DNA from 3 places in the Dactylosporangium sp. NPDC049525 genome. Region 2 is predicted to be linked to each of the others. Evidence: riboswitches for the same ligand, from Rfam matches in the RefSeq annotation. Region 2 holds a riboswitch; each other region holds the start of a gene.

Region 1 (5,744 bases), on a different contig from region 2:
GGTCGTGGCGACGGCGCCGCGGCGGACCTTCTGCGTCGCGGTGAGCTCACCGTCGGTGTGGTCGAGCTCCTTGGGCAGCATCCGGAACGTCTTGACCTGCTCGACCGGGTTGTGCCCGGCGTTGACCGCGTCGACGACGCCCTGGATCAGGGCCAGGACCTCGGGCTTGCCGGACAGGTCGCGGTAGGTGGTGTAGGCGATGCCGCGGCGCTGCGCCCACTCCCCGACGGTGTCGACCTCGATGCCAATGAGCGCGGTCAGGAACGCCCGCCGGTCGCCGATGACGATCGCCTCCTTGACGAACGGCGAGGCCTTCAACGCGTTCTCGATCTCGCTCGGCGCGACGTTCTTGCCACCGGCGGTGATGATGATGTCCTTGGAACGGTCAGTGATCTTCAGGTGGGTACCGTCGACGATCAGCCCGACGTCGCCGGTGCGCAGCCAGCCGTCGGGCGTCATGGCCGCCTCGGTCGCCGCCTGGTTGCGGAAGTAACCGGCGAACGTGCCGGCGTGCCGGGTCTGGATCTCCCCGTCGGCGGCGATGCGCAGCTCCACCCCGCTGTGCGCCTCCCCGACGGTGCCGAGCTTGACCCGGCCGGGGCGGTTGGCGGTGCTGATCGCGGTGTTCTCGGTCATACCGTAGACCTCGAACATCGGCACCCCGATGCCCATGAAGAACCGCAGCACGTCCGGGGCGATCGGGGCGGCGCCGCTGGCGGCGTAGCGGACCCGGCGCATCCCGATGCGCTCCTTGAGCGCCCGGTAGCACAGCAGCCAGCCGACCGCGTAGAGCAGGCGGCTGCCGGCGGTGTGCCGGCCGCCGTTGGCCTCCAGGGTGGCGCCGAGGCGGTCCGCGACGCGCAGCCACAGCCGCGCGTTGGAGCGTTTGACCAGCGACGCCCCGGCGAGCCGGATCGTGACGCCGGCCATCATCTTCTCCCAGATGCGGGGCACCCCGAACAGGATCGTCGGCTGCACCTCGCGCAGGTCGGCCTGCACGGTCGCGATCGACTCACCGAAGTGGACGGTGACCCCGGCGGCGGCGTTGAACCAGGTGGTGAAGACCCGCTCCGCGACGTGGCACAGCGGCAGGTAGGACAGGGTCAGGTCGCGCGGCCCCGGCGGCGGGTCGGAGAAGCCGCCGCCCTCGATCAGCACCCGGATCGCGAAGTCCACGTTGGCCACGGTGAGCATCGCGCCCTTGGGCCGCCCGGTCGTGCCGGACGTGTAGATCAGCGTGGCGATGTCGTCGTCGCTGGACTGCAGCTCGACCGGTTCCGCACCTTCGTGCGAGGCCAGCAGGTCGCTCCACGCGATGAGCTTCGGGTGCTGGTAGCGGCCGCGGATGCCCCTGGGCTCCAGGTAGACGATCCACTCCAGGTCGGGGCAGTCGTCCAGGACCGCGAGGGCCTTGTCCACCTGCTCCTGGTCCTCGGCGAAGAGAATCCTGGCGCCGGAGTCGGCCAGCATGTGCCGGACCTCGTCGGGCGGGTTCGTCGGGTACAGCCCGACGGTCGCCGCCCGCACCGCGACGGTCGCCACGTCGACGAAGAGCCACTCCGAGCGGTTCTCCGACTGGATCGCGACCCGGTCGCCGGGCAGGATCCCGAGCGAGCGCAGGGCCCGGGCGACCGTCTCCGCGGTGCGCCAGTAGTCGCGCCAGGTGATCTCGCGCCAGATGCCGCGGTGCTTCTCCCGCATCGCGACGGCGTCAGGTGTGCGTTCGGCGTGCTGCTTGACCAGGTCGGCAATCGTCATGCCGCCTCCACCTCCCCCAGGTAGGCGCGCAGGACGTCGGGGTTGTGCTGCACCTCGGCGGGCGTGCCGGTGGCGACCGGCACGCCGAAGTCGACGACCATGACCCGGTCGGCGAGATCCATGACGAGGCCCATGTCGTGCTCGACGAGGATCATCGGGATGCCGAGCTCCTCGCGGACGTCGAGGATGAAGCGGGCCATGTCCTCGGTCTCCTCCAGGTTCATTCCGGCGACCGGCTCGTCCAGCAGCAGCAGCTTCGGCTCCATGGCCAGGGCGCGGCCGAGTTCGACGCGCTTCTGCACGCCGTACGGCAGCAGCCCCACCGGCAGGCGGCGCCATTGGGCCAGTTCGAGGAAGTCCACGATGTCCTCGACCACGGCCCGGTTGGCGATCTCCTCGCGCCGGGCCCGGCCGACCCACGCGATGGCGGCCAGGGTGCCGTAGCGGATGTGGTGGTGCCGGCCGAGCATGAGGTTCTCCAGCACGGTCAGGTGCTGGAACAGCTCGACGTTCTGGAAGGTGCGGGCCACCCCGAGCTTGGCGACCTTGTCCGGGCGCAGCCCGGTGAGATCGGTGCCGTCGAGGGTCACCTTGCCTTGCTGCGGCCGGTACACACCGGAGATCACATTGAAGATCGACGTCTTCCCGGCCCCGTTGGGCCCGATGACGGCGAACAGTTCGTCCTTGGCGACGGTGAACGAGACACCGTCGATGGCTTTGACGCCGGCGAAGCTGAGCCGGACGTCTTCGAAACGCAGCACGGCGACTCCCGAAGGGGTTGTTGCGGCTCTATGACAGCCAGCGTTTGCGACGCTTGTAGTGCTTGACGTCGCGGAAGGACCGCTCGGCGCGGCCGAGGTAGAACTCGCGGATGTCGTCGTCGGCGAGCAGTTCGGCGGCGGGTTTGTCGAGCACGACCTTGCCCGTCTCCAGCACGTATCCGTGCTCGGCGATGGACAGCGCCATGGTCGCGTTCTGCTCGACCAGCAGCACGCCGGTGCCGGCCCGGTTGATCTGCACGATCAGGTCGCGGACCTGTTCGACCAGCCGCGGCGCGAGGCCGAGGCTGGGCTCGTCGAGCAGCAGGTAGGCCGGGTCGGACATGAGGGCCCGCCCCATCGCCAGCATCTGCTGCTCGCCGCCGGAGAGGTAGCCGGCGATGCTGCCGCGGCGCTGGGCGAGCACGGGGAACAGGCCGTACATGCGCTCGAGGGCCTCCGCCCGTCCTTTCGGGCGGGTGTGGGCGCCCAGGCGCAGGTTCTCCTCGACGGTCAGCTCGGCGAACGTTCTTCGCCCCTCCATCACCTGCGACACGCCGCGGCGGACCACGGCGGCCGGCCGCAGCCGGTGGATGGGGCGCTCGTCGAGCGTGACGGAGCCCTTGGTGATGGCGCCGTCGTGGACACCGAGCAGGCCTGACAGGGCCCGCAGGAGCGTGGTCTTGCCGGCACCGTTCGCGCCGAGCAGCGCGACGATCCGTCCCGGTGGCACCTGCAGGCTCACGCCGCGAAGCACCAACATCACGTCGTCGTAGACGACCTCTAGGTTCTGGACACGCAACATGGGGTGACGCTCCTCCGGGGGTGTTCGGAGTGGGCGAACTATGTGCATCGTCGGTGAATAAAGTTACGTGTATTTAACCGGGTATCAGAGCAGAATCAAGCCCCAATTGTGTGTCCGTCAACACCATCTTCGATGCGGCATCACCGTCCGATGTGGACCGACAACTCGCCGTGATTCGGACTTTTGGGGTAATAGATATAGAACAACGCGCGTGGGTTTCGCTTCGTTGGTGATCACGTTAAGTTAGGCCCTGGCCTGCTCGGCAGTCCGTCGCCCAGCCCGGGCGGCGCCGCGCAAGCGCCGCCGAGTCGAGCGCCCATCTGGCGCTGTTCGAGCCGGGGACCCAGGTTCCTTGGGGTGAATCCGCGATCGCGGTAGGGCGCTCTCTTCCCGCCCGAACCCGTCAGCTAACCCGGTAGGCGGTCGGTGAATGAAGGGTCATCCCTTGTCCGCTGGACACCGCGCCAAACGGTCCCTGCTGCGCTCCCTGGTCATCGGGGCCGTCGCGCTGGCCGTTGTGGCGCCTGCGAGTGTCGCCAAGGCCGATCCCACAGCTGCCGAGATCCAAGCCCAGCTCGAGAAGGCGGGCGACGAGCTCGAAGTCACGGTCGAGGCCTACAACAAGATCAATGAAACGCTCGCCGCCACCCAGGCGGAGGCCGCCACCATCCAGGCCAAGATCCAACCCCTCGTGGACAGCATGACCGCGGCCAACTCCGACGTCGACGTCATCGCCATCGCCGCGTTCAAGGGCTCCGGCAACATGGTGAGCCTCAACGTCATGCTCAACGCGCAGTCGTCGGACACGCTGATCGACCAGCTCACCACGCTGCAGCAGATCAGCAAGCACCAGCAGCACGCGATCGCCGAGTATTCGGCGGCCAAGTCGAAGCTGGACGACGAGAAGAAGAAGATCGACGACACGCTCGCCGCGGAGAACGCACAGAAGGCCGAGCTGGAGACCAAGAAGAAGAAGATCGAGGGCGACGTCAAGAAGCTCGACGCCCTCAAGCGCCGCGCCACCGCGGCCGGCAGCACCGGATCGACCGGTGTGAAGGTGTCCCTCGGCGCCGAATGCACGAGCCCGGCCAACTCGGCGGTCGCGTTCGCCTGCGCCCAGCTCGGCGAGCCCTACAAGTGGGGCGCCGCCGGACCGGGCAGCTGGGACTGCTCGGGCCTGACCATGGGTGCCTGGAAGGCGGCCGGCATCACGCTGCCGCACAACGCCAACGACCAGTGGCGCTCGGGCAGGGTCACGCACGTCTCGCGGTCCGCGCTCTCGCCGGGAGACCTGGCCTTCTTCGGAGGATCGTCGCCCAGCCACGTCGGCATCTACATCGGCAACGGCAAGATGATCCACGCGCCGACCACGGGCCGTAACGTCGAGGTCGCCTCGGTCGACCGTTCCAACACGACCGGATACGGGCGCCCGCACTAGGGAACCCCTCGTCACGTGCCAGGAGGCCATGCCCGCAAGATGGGGCATGGCCTCCTGGGATCCCGAGCAGTACGCCCGCTTCGCCGACGAACGGGCCCGCCCCTTCCACGAGCTGGTCGCGCGCATCCCGACCACCGCCCCGGTCGCGGTCGTCGATCTCGGCTGCGGGCCCGGCACGCTGACCGCGACCCTCGCGACCCGCTACCCGGACGCGGCCGTGCTCGGCATCGACTCCTCCCCCGCCATGCTCGCCGCCGCAGCGCCGCTCGCCACGCCGCAGGTGTCCTTCCAGCTCGGTGACATCGCCGGGTGGCGGCCGCAGCGCGGCTCCGTCGACGTCATCGTCGCCAACGCCTCCCTGCAGTGGGTCCCCGATCACGCGGCGTTGTTGCCGGTGCTCGCCGCGGCCCTCGACGACGGCGGCACCCTCGCCTTCCAGGTCCCGACCGGCGGCCCGATCCTCGACTCGGACGTCCTCGATCCCGAGGTCCTCGGCCCGCGCGGCGCGACGCCCGTGCGGGAGCCCGCCTGGTATGTGCGGACCCTCGCCGGCCTCGGCCTGACCGTGGACGCCTGGGAGACCACGTACTTCCACGTCCTGCCCGGCGACGACCCGGTCCTGGAGTGGTTCAGCGGCACCGGCCTGCGCCCCTACCTCGACGCTTTGTCCGGCGCGGAGCTCGACGACTTCCGCGCCCGCGTCGCCGCCCGGCTGCGCGAGGTCTACCCGCGCGAGCCGTTCGGCACGATCCTGCCGTTTCCGAGACTGTTCGTCGTGGCGCAACGATCTTAAGATCCGCCCGTGACCCAATCGCGCAGCCGCCGCAGCTCGGTGAAGATCGTGCTGATCGTCCTCGCCGTCGTGGTCGTGCTGTGCTGCTGCGGCGGCGGCGCGGGCGCGTACCTCTTCTTCGACGACCGCACGAAGGCCGCGCGCGAGGCGACCTCGGCGTTCCTGTCCGACCTCGAGTCGGGTGACCTGGCG
Region 2 (5,744 bases):
GTCGTCGATGTTGACGGAGTCGATCCCGACCAGTGCCGGGCGGCGCTGCACCAGCCACTCGACGGCGTCGCGGGTCAGGAACGGCGCGTCCGCTCCGCCGTAGGCGGGGGTGCCGAAGTGCCTGGACCAGCCCGTACACACGAGGACGGCGGCATCGGCGAGCTCGGTGCCCTCACCCAGGGCCTTGGCGAGCAGCGCCGCGCCGACCCCGCGCTCGCCGGTCGCGTCGACCAGCAGCCCGGGCAGGTCCGCGACGCGGTCGAGGGGCACGTCGGTGAGGTCGCCGCGGCCCTCGAACCGGTGCGCGGGCGTGTCGAGGTAGGTGCCGGTGTTGGCGACCAGGTCGATGCGGCCGATGTGGAAGTCGGTGTCCGGTGCGTACCGGCCGCGGGAGTCGTCCCGGGACAGATAGTCGGTGATGACGGGTCCCGGGATCCCTGGGTACGTGACCAGGCCCGCGTGGATCGGGTGGTTCAGTTCGACGAAGCGGCTCACGCCTCGATCCTGGCAGACAGCACAGCTAACGTGTGAACGAGAATTCCTACAGTTGCACTGAAGCAGGGCTGCACAGTGAATCTCGATCCCCGTCGTCTCGCGGTGCTTGCCGCGATCGCCCGCCGCGGTACCCTCGCCGGCGCCGCCGCCGCGCTGCACGTGACGCCGTCGGCGGTGTCGCAGCAGCTCGCGCAGCTGGAGCACACCGTCGGCCGGCCGCTCGTGGACCGCTCCGGGCGGCGGGCCGTGCTCACCGCCGCCGGCCGGATCCTGGCCGTCCGCGCCGAGGCGATCGAACGGGAGCTCGCCGAGGCGGAGCGGGAGCTGACCACGATGTCCGGCCGGGCCGCGGGCCTGGTGCGCGTCGGCGCGTTCCCGACCGTGATCCGGTTCCTGCTCATCCCGGCGATGGAGCGCCTGGCCCGCGACCACCCGGACGTGACCTGCTCGATCACCGAGCTCGACGGCCCGCCCGCGCTGCGCGAGCTGCGCCTCGGCGGCCTGGACGTGACGATCACCGAGCGGGACGCGAGCCTCGGGCTGGAGTCGCGGCGGCAGGTGCACGTGGTGCCGCTCGCCGAGGATCCGTACCGGGTGGTCGTACCGTCTGACTGGCCGCCGGTGCACTCGTACGGTGATCTCGCGGACCGGCCGTGGATCTGCGGGCCGCCGTCCTCGACGACCGGGCAGGTGCTGGAGCGGCTCGGCCGGGAGCGTGGCTTCACCCCGCGGCGGGTGCACCTGTGCGTGGACTATCCCGCCGTCCTGGCCCTGGTCGCGGCCGGGCACGGCGCCACGATCGCGCCGGACCTGGCGCTGCGGGGCGTGTCGGCGTTCTCGGTGCGGGTCACGGACCTGCCGGTCGCCGGGGCGCGCCGGCTGGACGCCCTCGTCACCGCCGGCAGGGCGGCCCTGCCGGCGGTGGAGGCGCTGCTCGGTGTGCTCCGGGCCGCTCAGTAGATCGACATGTGGACGTGGTTGGTGTGGTCGCTGCTCGGGTCGCCCTGACCGCTGTAGTACGCGTGCCAGCCGCCCGCCGGGGTCCAGATCTGCTTGAACCAGATCACGTACATGACCCCGAGCGCCGTCGCGTTCTTGATCAGCCAGGCGGCCAGCTGCGTGCCGTACTCCTTCGACGCGCCGGTCGCCACCCCGCCGAAGCCCTTCGCGTCGGCGGCGAAGTCGCAGGCCCGGCCCTTCGGGTGCTCATACGGCTCACCCGGTGGCCGCCAGCACGACACGAAGTGCGTGAAGCCGGCCTTCTGTACCTGCTGCAGCGCGTGCAACGTCCGCGGGGTGAGGCACCCCTTCGTGGTCGGGTCGTCGGTGCTGCACGACTCGGTGGGCCAGGATCCGTCGGCCCTGCGCGGCGCGGGCTCCGCCGTCTTGCTCGGTGTGCCGCCACTCCAGGTGGTGGAGCCGTCGACGGCGTTCTTGGACTCGGCAAGGGCCTTTTCCAGCTCGGCCTTCTGCTTCGTCATCACCGCCATGCTCGCCTGCTGCTTGGCGACCTCGGCGTCGATCGTCGCCTTCGTCCTGCCCAGCTCGTCGCGCAGGACCCCGACCTGCCGCAGCTGGTCGGCGTTGCCGCGGGCGATGACCTCCAGGGTGCTCACCCGGTCGGCGAACACCCCCGGCGTGCCGCTGCTGAGCAGCGTCGCCGCGCTGCGCAGCCCGCCGCCGTTCTGATACGCGGCGACCGAGATCGACTGGGTCTCCTCGCGCAGCTTCGCGTACTTCGGCTCGAGCGCGGCCTGCTGCGCGTCGAGGTCCTTCTGCCGTTGCAGGGAGGCGGCGAGGGCGTTCTGTGCGTCGATGTACGCGCGGTTGGTCTCGTCGAGTTTCTTGATCAGCGCTGGGTCGCCGCCCTCACTCGCGTTCGCGGGTGAGGCCGTGCCGAGCACCACGGTCGGGGTCAGGAGAATCGCGAGCGCCGTTACGGCGGCGACGATCCACGGAGGTCTGGACATACTGTTCCCTCCATCGGCCGCCTACCGGGTGAGCTGACGGATTCGGGACGGAACAGTCGCCCCTACCGCTCAAAAAGCGCGGATTCACCCCAGAAACGTGGTTCCCCGGCCCGTTCGAGCACGGTTCGGCGACGGCCGCGCCGGCACGGTCAGTGCCTACGAGCGGGCCGCCGCCGACCCTAACCACCTGCGATTTCATCCCTGCCTGGACCCACCGTGACGTCCCGGCGGCATTCTGCTTCCGGGCGCCGATGTCATGCGTTTGGGGTGGTAGGCTAGCCTCCTAGGAAGGTTTGGGGACATGAACAGGGTCATTGCGGGGTATGCGTAGATCGTCAAGGTAAGCAACGGAAGGGGTCTCGGACATGTCGAGAAGTGCTACGAGCACACCGGCCACCGTCGAGGACTGCCTGCGCGTCGGTGCCGGCTTCTCCTTGGGGGACAGGGCCTGGATCGCCGAGCAGTTCGCCACGCTCGACACCCGCCTGGCCGCGTTCCCCGTCGACGCCACCGAGCTTGAGGTGTCGGTGAAGGACCGGGCGGCCAGGGGACAGAAGGTGACCCTTGAGTGCTGGATCGCCGGCCAGCAGAAGATCGTGACGACCTCGGCGGAGGAGGATCTGCACGCGGCGCTCAACGACGTGCGCGACGACCTGCGTCGGCGCCTGAACGACGCGAAGACCCGGCAGGAGCCGCGCAACAACCGCCACCTGCGCGACAGCACCATCACGGACGTCATCTCCCCGGAGCTGACCCCGTCGCTCGACGAATCCGAGCCCGCCGCCGCGGCGCCCTCCGGCGACGAGGGATCGCCCCGGGGCGCCTGACCCAGGCTCCACCGCACCGGCCCGCGAGGTCCGGCCGCCGATCGCCGGCGGCTGGGCCTCGCTCGTTGCGGGCCGCGATCGAGCTGACCTCGGAGGGATCGCCGATTTCGGGACCTTGGTCAGTTCGGGACCTTGGTCAGCAGGTTGCGCAGGTAGTGCGTCCGGCGCGTTGCGGTGCCGCGCCGGGCAGTGCCGATCGTCGCGATGAGAGAGGTCGCGGTGGGCGTCGGACATGACGAGGCGGACGCCGGACAGGCCGCGGGCGGTCAGCGAGCGTAGGAACGCCGGCCAGGCGCCGTCCCCGCCGGGCCGAGGACCTCCCGCCGCCTGTCCGCGTTCACGCCGGTGGCGCCGCCATCTCCGACAACTTCGAAAGTGGCGATCTCGACCGTGCCCGCCCGGGTGTCCCAGTCACGGTGCCGATAACCGTTGCGCTGGTTCGTGCGCTCGCCCTCGTCAGCCCTGCCACGCAACCCGGTGGATCCCTGTTCCATGGCGACCAGTCATCCACCGGGTTGTGAGGGCTGTGCGACGAGCAGTCGGCGTTTTGACCCCGTCACCAAACGGGTCAGGAGCAGTCGCGGTACAGGTCCCGGGTGGTGACGTGGTGCTCGAGGGTGGCCTTGACGACGAGTCGTTCGAGGCCGGCGAGGAAGCCCAGCGGGCCGCGTTCGCCGAGGAAGCCGTGCTCGGCGCACAGCATCAGCTCCGCCGTGTCGCTGAGGTCGGTCAGGAAGAGGAAGAAGTTGGCGTGCTTCGGCAGGCGGTCGATGGCCGGGGCGCGCAGCTTCGTGGCCGGCAGGGCGGCGTGGATCGCCTCGGCGAGTTCGTCGTCCGGGAGCGGGGGCGGCGGGGTCTGCTCCTGCACCGAGTACCGGGTGTCGTTGAAGAAGCAGTAGCCGTCGGGGGTGATCGCCCGCTGGGCGGCGATCTCGGCGAAGATGGCGTCGAGCTTGCGGGGGTCGTACTCGCAGTGGGCGTAGGCCAGCAGCGCCGCGTCGGACGCGCGGTGCAGCAGCCCGCCGATCGTCTCGCCGGGCTCCTGCGGGAAGTCGGGCTCCTGCGGGAAGTCGAGGCGGAACAGGGCGTTCTCGTTGAAGGCGCCGACCAGGGCGCGGCTCGCCGGCCGGAAGCGGGTCGACACGATCATGCGCAGCAGCGCCTCGCGCTCGCCCGTGTACGCGGCGAGTTGCAGTGTGATCGCGGCCAGCAGCACGGTCGACGGGGGGACGCCGAACCGGGCGGCGAGGCCGTTGGTGGCCAGGGCGAGGGCGGGGGACTGGATCAGGCCCCAGTCGAGGTTGGGCGGCCGGCCGTCGCGGTTGCTTTCGATCATGCTGGTCGGCACGCCGGCGAGGTGCTTCGACCAGTAGCTGAGCGCCTTCGCCTCGCGGCGCAGGCCGACGGGGGACGTCTCGTATTCGACGCGCTGCAGCGGCTGCTGGCCCGGTTCGACGGCGACCGGCGGGTCCTGCAGCAGGTTGAGCAGGTCGCCGCGGACGATCGCGAAGCTCCAGCCGTCGACGGCCATGTGGCTGGCGGCGAGCAGGACCATGACCGGTGCGTCGTCGCGGGTGAGGACCGCGACCCGCAGCGGCAGGTCGGCGCCGATGTCGAACCACGGGCGGCGCAGCGCCTCGCCGAGTTCGGCGGTGGCCTCCTCCGTGCCGCGGTCGCCGATGTCGTGGACGTGCAGGGGGATGTCGCCCTCGCCGATGACGCGTTGCCGTGGGCCGTCGGGGGTGTCGACGTACACGGTGTGCAGCGAGTCGTGCCGCTCGACGAGCCGGCGGACGGCGGTGGTGACGTCGTGCAGGTCGCGGCCGGCCGGGACGGAGCATTGCACGAGCAGGTTGAGGGTCGTGTCGTCCGGCGGCAGCCAGCGGAACACGTCCCATATCGCGAGTTGTGCCCAGATGAGCGGGCCTTCCGCGGCGCGGTCGGTGCGGAAGTGCACGGTGGTTGGGTGTAAGGGCATCGAGTCACCTTCTGCCGGAACTGGGTCAGGGTGAGCGCCTAAAAGCTACGACCGCTGTTGTGCTTTTTCAATCAGCCGTACGAATATTGCGGAACTCCGCTGGGTCTGCAAACAATGGCAGCATTCGATAGGTTGGTTGCATGTGGCGAATCACGGTGGACCACACGTGCATCGGGTCGGGTAGTTGTACGGGGATCGCCCCGGACCGCTTCGAGCTCGACGAGGTCAAGGGCAAGGCGTTTCCGGTGAGTCGGGACGTCGCCCCGGACGACGAGGCCGTCCTCGACGCGCTGGCCTCCTGCCCGATGGAGGCGATCAGCGTCATCGACCTGGAGACCGGCGAGCCCGTCGAGATCTGAGCGCGCCCCGCGGCTACGGCGCCGGGTGGAAGGCCGCGAGGATGGCGTCGGCGGCCTGGCCCGGGGTCATGGTGCCGGCGCGGACCTGGCGTTCCAGGTCGGGGGCGAGGGCGCG
Region 3 (5,744 bases), on a different contig from region 2:
GAGTGACAATGCGAAGGACTCGGACCCGCCGCGGCGGACTTCCTACATGACGGCGTCCACGATCTGCTGTGCGAGCCCCTCCCATTTCGCGTAGGCGTCCGGGAAGGCCGACCGCTGCACCAGCTGCGCCGCGACGGTGACGGCCTGCTGCTCCCAGCCCTGGATCTTGGCCAGTGCCGCGTAGAACCTGCGCGCGGACTCGCGCGGGTCCATCAGCTGGTCGACCGTGCCCCAGCTCGGCCGCTGCTGGAAGAGGCCGACCGAGTCGTAGTCGTAGCCCACGCCTTCGTTGGGTCGCCGCAGTGACTGCGGCAGGTTCGGGTTCGCGAGGTTTCGCAGGTGACTCTCCTGCAAGGCGGTGGCGATCCCCACGACGGCCGCGCGGCGCGGCAGGTTCAGCTGCCGGGCGACGTCGATGATCGCGACGGCGTTGTTCATCTCCGCCTGGGTCAGCCCGCCGACGGGCGCGGGCACGGTCGGCGACGCCGGTTGCGTGGCGGCAGGCGCCGGGGCGGCCTTCGTCGGTGTCGGGGTGGCATTCGCCGCCGGTGGGGTGCCCTTCCCCGCCGGTGGGGTCACGGTGCCAGCGCCGTCGGCGGGTTTCCGGTTGCGGCTGCGTGAGGCGGGCCCGTCGGCCGCCGAACGTCCGGCGTCGCCGGCGAGCGCCACACCATTCGCCGGCGTGGCGCCGGGTCCGGGTCCGGCCGACGACGACAGCGTCGAGGACAGGCCGACCGCCGCGACCGCGACGGTGACCACGGCGTACCGGCCGATCTCGAGCGGAACGGCTGCGCGCAGCCGGAAGCGGGCCGCGTGCCGGCCCCGGCGGGAGCGCCGAAGGTGGCGGGGGCCGCGCCCGTGCCCCCCGTTGGGCTGCTGGTCATCGTCGGCGACCGGAAGCATCCGGCGAGCCTAGGGCGACCCGGATCCGGGTCCCTGCCAGGCGTTCGAATCAGCCGACGGGACAGTTGGCGGGCCGCACGCCGCCGGGGTGCGGTCGGCGAGACGCACCGGGGGATGACGCACCTGACCGGCGGGCAGCCCGCGTGGTCCGCGGTGTGCACCCGGTCCATTCGCCACGACGTCGTCACGCCCGGTAGCCGAACAGCGTGCCGGATTCGAGGCCGCTGCGCCGCCCCCTATAGGGTCCTCGCATCCGTCCGGCCCACCGTCATCCAGTTCGGGTGACACCGCGGCGGATCCGCTGAGTCGCATCCACGCGAGCCGGGGACCCAAGCACCACCGGGGTGAATCCGCGGGGCCTGAGCCTCGAGGTAGGGCGATCTTCCCGCCCGAACCCGTCAGCTAACCCGGTAGGCGGCACCGGAAGGAGCACTCCGTGCGGCCTCTGACCCGGCATCACCCCTGTCGCAGCACCTCGACCCGCGGCCCGGCCCGGTAGCCGTCCCCGACGCCCGCCGGCCCGCCGCCGGCTCTCACCACACCTGCCGCAGGCCGGTGTGGACGCCCGCTGCCCGGATCACGTCCGGCACCGGCAACAGCAGCCGTCATCCAGCATGTCTGTCGAGGTACCCGTGAGTTACCTGTACAAACCCAGGCACCAGAACCCCACCTCGCCGCGCTCCCGCGTGCTGCCGATCGCGGCGGCCGCGGCGGTCCTCGCGGTGACGGTGGCCGTCGGCGTGGCCGTGCACGCCTCGACCCCCGCACCGGTCGCCGACGCGCAGTCGCTGACCTCCGCGGATTCGTCGCAGCCCGGCGCCGGTCAGGCCGCGCGCGATCGGCAGCGGACGCAGGCGGCACCCGATCCGGCGACCAACCCGCCGAAGGCCGGCGCCAGCGCAAAGCCGTCCGCGCCCGCCACGCCTGCCGCGCCCAGCACGCCCGGCACGACCGCACCGGCCCCCCCGGCGGCGAAGGAGCTCGCGTACCGGTTCGCCTGGCAGGAGAACTACTACTTCTGCGGTCCGGCGGCGACGCGTATCGCCCTGACCGCGCGATCGATGTATCCGTCCCAGTCCGAGGTCGCCCAGAGCCTACGCACGACCGTCAACGGCACCAACTCCGCCGACGACACCACCCGGACGCTCAACGCGTACACGAAGACCTCCTTCTACAAGTCGCGCTACATCACCGGTCAGTCGGCCACCCAGGCGGAGATCGACCGGATGCAGGCGGACGTCGTCAACGCGATCGCCAACGGCTACGCCGTGGTCGCCAACATCGCCGGTTCCACTGTGGACGACAAAGGGGGCGCGCACTCGTATCCGGGCGGCCACTACCTCACGGTGGTGGGCTACAGCAACGGCGGCAAGACGGTGAAGATCGCCGATCCCGCCGACGCCCTGGGCGTCGGGTACTACACGCTGACGACGGCCAAGCTCGCGCACTGGACCGCGCTGCGCGGATACTCCGCCTGACGCGGCCACCAGCGGCTCGTGGGGCGGCGCGCCGGGCGGCTCGTCAGCGGCCCAGTGCCCGCACCCGGCTGGGTGGCTGGAACGCCTGGACCGGCTGGCCGCGCAGCGCGCCCGCCATGGTCTGCGCGACGGCGCTGTTGACCGAGCCGGCGATGCCGCTGCCCACCTGGTCGTTCGGGTTGTCCACGTTCACCGCGATGCCGGCCGCCGCGATCTGCGGGGTGAAGCCGGCGAACGTCTCGGTCGAGTTGTACTCGGAGCTGCCGGTCTTGCCCGCGACCGGGCGGCCGCCCAGGATGCCGGACACGTTCTCCGCCGTGCCGCCGTCGCACTTGCCGTACGCCGATGCCCGGCTGACCGGGCACCGTGCCGCGTCGGTCGCGGCGGCCGCCACGTCGGCGCTGACCACCTGCCGGCACTTCGGGTTACCGGCGTCGACCGGTTTGCCGTTGGCGTCGGTGATCGACAGCACCGGCAGCGGCTGGCAGTACAGGCCGCCGGCGGCGACCGCCGCATAGGCGTTGGCGAGATCCAGCGGTGTGGTCGAGGCGACGCCGAGGGTGAACGACCCCCACTGATCCGCCTTGGCCGCCATCGCCGCGTCCGCGCCCGAGCGGAACGTGATGCCGAGCCGCTGCGCCATCTCGACCACGCGGCGCGCACCGACCTGCTGTTCGAGCCAGACGAAGTAGGTGTTGACCGAACGGCCGAAGCCGTTCCACATCGTCCGGTCCCCGTTCATCCAGCTCGGGGACTCGTTCGCCGGGCACCACCTGCCCCCGCAGCTGCCCGGGCCGCTCGCCGGCCACACGGAAGCCAGCCGGCTCGGTGCGTTGAACCTGGTGCTCAACGGCATGCCCGCGTCGAGGGCGGCGAGCATGGTGAACATCTTGAACGTCGAACCCGCCTGGTACCCGGCGACACCGCCACCGCCGGCGACGAGCTGGTTGACGGTGTTCGGGTACCGCGGATGCTGGGGCGGGTTGGGATCCAGGCTGTAGTGGCGGTTGACGGCCAGCGCGAGGACCCGGCCGCTGCCGGGGGTGACGACGGCCAGCGGCATCGACCGCGCGCTGCCGTAGCCGTAGACGCTCAGCGACTGGTTGAGCGCGATGGCCTGGATCGCCGGGTCGAGCGAGGTAACCACCGTGTAGCCGCCGGTGCGCAGCGCCTCGTCGCGGTCGGCGCGGGTGGCGCCGAACTCCGGCTGGCTGCCCCACCACTGCCGGAAGTAGTCGCAGAAGAAGCCCCAGTCGTTGTGCCCCGGTGGGACGGACACGCAGTTGTTGGGTAGCTCACGCTGATTGAGCTTCAGCTCCTGGGCCTGTGCCGCGGTGGCGTCCCCGGCGCTGATCACCCCCATCTTCGTCATCGCGTCGAGGGTGTAGGCGCGCCGCCGCAGGGCCGAGTCGCGGTCGCCGCTGATCGGGTTGTCGGCATCCGGTGACTGCAGCAGCCCGGCGAGCAGTGCCGCCTCGGGCAGCGTCAGGTCCAGGGCCGTCTTGCCGAAGTACGTCTGGCTGGCGGCGTAGATGCCGTAGGCGCCGGCACCGAAGTAGGCGATGTTCAGGTAGCCCTGCAGGATGTCCTGCTTGCTCAGGTGCTGTTCGAGCTCCGTCGCGTAGCGCATCTCGCGTATCTTGCGCGCGGGCGTGTCGGCGGCCGCGTCGATCCGCTGCTGCGGCGACAGGCTCGGGTTGTTCTTCAGCACGTTGCGGACGTACTGCATCGTCAGCGTCGAAGCGCCCTGCTGGGCGCCGCCCCGGCCGTTGGAGACCAGCGCGCGCAGGACGCTTTTGCCGTCGACGCCGCGGTGCTGGTAGAAGCGGGTGTCCTCGGCCGCGACGACGGCCTGCTGCATCACCGGTGCGATCTGCTCCAGCGGTACGTCCTTACGGTTCTCGTCGTAGAACGTGGTGATGAGCGTCTTGCCGTCCTTGGCGTAGACGTAGGTGGTCTGCGGCGGCGGCGGCAACGCCAGGTCCGACGGGAGGTTCTTCCACACGTCGCCGCCGGCGTTCACCGCGGAGCCGCCCATGAGTGCGAGCGGGAGCACACCGGCGGCCACCACCAGTCCCGAGATGACACCGCACAGGATGAGCCGGCCGAGCCCCCTGAGCCCGCGCGCGAACGTCGAGCGCCTCGGCGCCTCGTCTGCTGCAAGGCGGGTGCCGGCGTCGTGCTCGGGCCGGCGTCGGGCACGGACGAGACGCATTGACTTCTCCCAATGAGACAGCGGGTGGTTCGCAGGCCGCCGATCCGGGTGGACCGATGCGACGGGCGCGCCGCTACCCGGGGGGTTTCCGGCCAAACGGCAGGGGGCACCCGGCCGCCCGGATCGTCACCCCCTGGCGGGGATCACCCTCCCGCCGGCCGGTGATCCCCCTGGTGAGGAGGGATCGGATGACGGCCGGGCAATCGGGCGCCGAACCCGGCGGGCTCTGTTCGGCTGGATCGCACGGCGCACTGTGGCCGTTCGAGCGGGGGGCTTCGCCGGCACCGGCGAAGGCTCACCCGGACAACGGCTCACCGGCGACCGTCGACAGAGCGGTCTGCGGCCCGACACCGCTGCCACGCGAGGCGACCGAAGGGAAACGACGCCATGTGCGGCTTCCTGATGTACGTGGGGGACTTCGCCATCTCCCCAGAGGCCCTTGGCCAGGTGGAACGGCAACTCGAGTTGCTCGATCACCGCGGCCCCGACGACATGGCCCTGGAGAGGGTCGGACAATGCGTGGCGGCCGGTTTCAAGCGGCTCGCCATCATCGACGTGCACGGCAGCCGGCAGCCGTTGCGGTACCCGCCGACCGGGCCGGACGCGGGCCGATGGACGCTGGTCTTCAACGGCGAGATCTACAACTTCGAGTCGCTGCGCGAGGAACTGATTCGCGTGCACGGCGCGGAGTTCGCCACGGACGGCGACAGCGAAGTGGTCGCCGCCGCCTACCACTACTGGGGCGAGGAGGCCCTCGACCGGTTCCGCGGCATGTTCGCGTTCGCCCTCTGGGACGAGGCCACCGAGACGGTCCACGCGGCACGGGACCCGTTCGGGATCAAACCGCTGTACTACATGCCGACCCAGGAGGGACTGTGGCTGTCGAGCGAGAAGCCGCCGCTGCTGGGGATCGCCGACGGGGAACTCGACCAGACCGCGCTGTCGCTCTACCTGACGATGCAGTACGTGCCCGAGCCGTACACCCTGCACCGGAACATCGCCCGGCTGCCCAGCGGCGGGCTGCTCACCCGCGCGCTCGGCTACCCGCCGGTGGTCCGGCGACGCGGCAGGCCCAGGTTCCGTCCGGAACCGGCCGTCTCCGAAGCGTCCATTGTGGAGGAACTGCGCGACGCGCTGCGGGAGAGCGT

Evidence for each region. A riboswitch is a leader RNA that binds a small molecule or an ion and turns the genes downstream of it on or off. The one in region 2 is predicted to bind cyclic di-AMP.
Region 1: another riboswitch for cyclic di-AMP. It lies ahead of AB0K00_RS12220 (NlpC/P60 family protein); the one in region 2 lies ahead of AB0K00_RS47110 (hypothetical protein).
Region 3: another riboswitch for cyclic di-AMP. It lies ahead of AB0K00_RS44005 (C39 family peptidase); the one in region 2 lies ahead of AB0K00_RS47110 (hypothetical protein).

What each region holds. Positions count from the first base shown of each region.
Region 1 covers NZ_JBFAPO010000006.1:66,400-72,143, forward strand. Annotated here, with positions in the region: gene AB0K00_RS12205 (AMP-binding protein) at 1-1,758, opposite strand, end outside; gene AB0K00_RS12210 (ABC transporter ATP-binding protein) at 1,755-2,519, opposite strand; gene AB0K00_RS12215 (ABC transporter ATP-binding protein) at 2,548-3,321, opposite strand; cyclic di-AMP (ydaO/yuaA leader) riboswitch at 3,613-3,759, shown strand; gene AB0K00_RS12220 (NlpC/P60 family protein) at 3,767-4,759, shown strand; gene AB0K00_RS12225 (methyltransferase domain-containing protein) at 4,806-5,552, shown strand; gene AB0K00_RS12230 (hypothetical protein) at 5,562-5,744, shown strand, end outside.
Region 2 covers NZ_JBFAPO010000059.1:62,005-67,748, forward strand. Annotated here, with positions in the region: gene AB0K00_RS47100 (cyclase family protein) at 1-495, opposite strand, end outside; gene AB0K00_RS47105 (LysR family transcriptional regulator) at 571-1,455, shown strand; gene AB0K00_RS47110 (hypothetical protein) at 1,449-2,465, opposite strand; cyclic di-AMP (ydaO/yuaA leader) riboswitch at 2,468-2,606, opposite strand; gene AB0K00_RS47115 (HPF/RaiA family ribosome-associated protein) at 2,831-3,292, shown strand; partial or broken gene AB0K00_RS47120 (transposase) at 3,512-3,768, opposite strand; gene AB0K00_RS47125 (condensation domain-containing protein) at 3,861-5,270, opposite strand; gene AB0K00_RS47130 (ferredoxin) at 5,411-5,629, shown strand; gene meaB (methylmalonyl Co-A mutase-associated GTPase MeaB) at 5,643-5,744, opposite strand, start outside.
Region 3 covers NZ_JBFAPO010000051.1:16,160-21,903, reverse strand. Annotated here, with positions in the region: gene AB0K00_RS44010 (hypothetical protein) at 43-903, opposite strand; cyclic di-AMP (ydaO/yuaA leader) riboswitch at 1,193-1,335, shown strand; gene AB0K00_RS44005 (C39 family peptidase) at 1,536-2,381, shown strand; gene AB0K00_RS44000 (transglycosylase domain-containing protein) at 2,425-4,596, opposite strand; gene asnB (asparagine synthase (glutamine-hydrolyzing)) at 4,984-5,744, shown strand, end outside.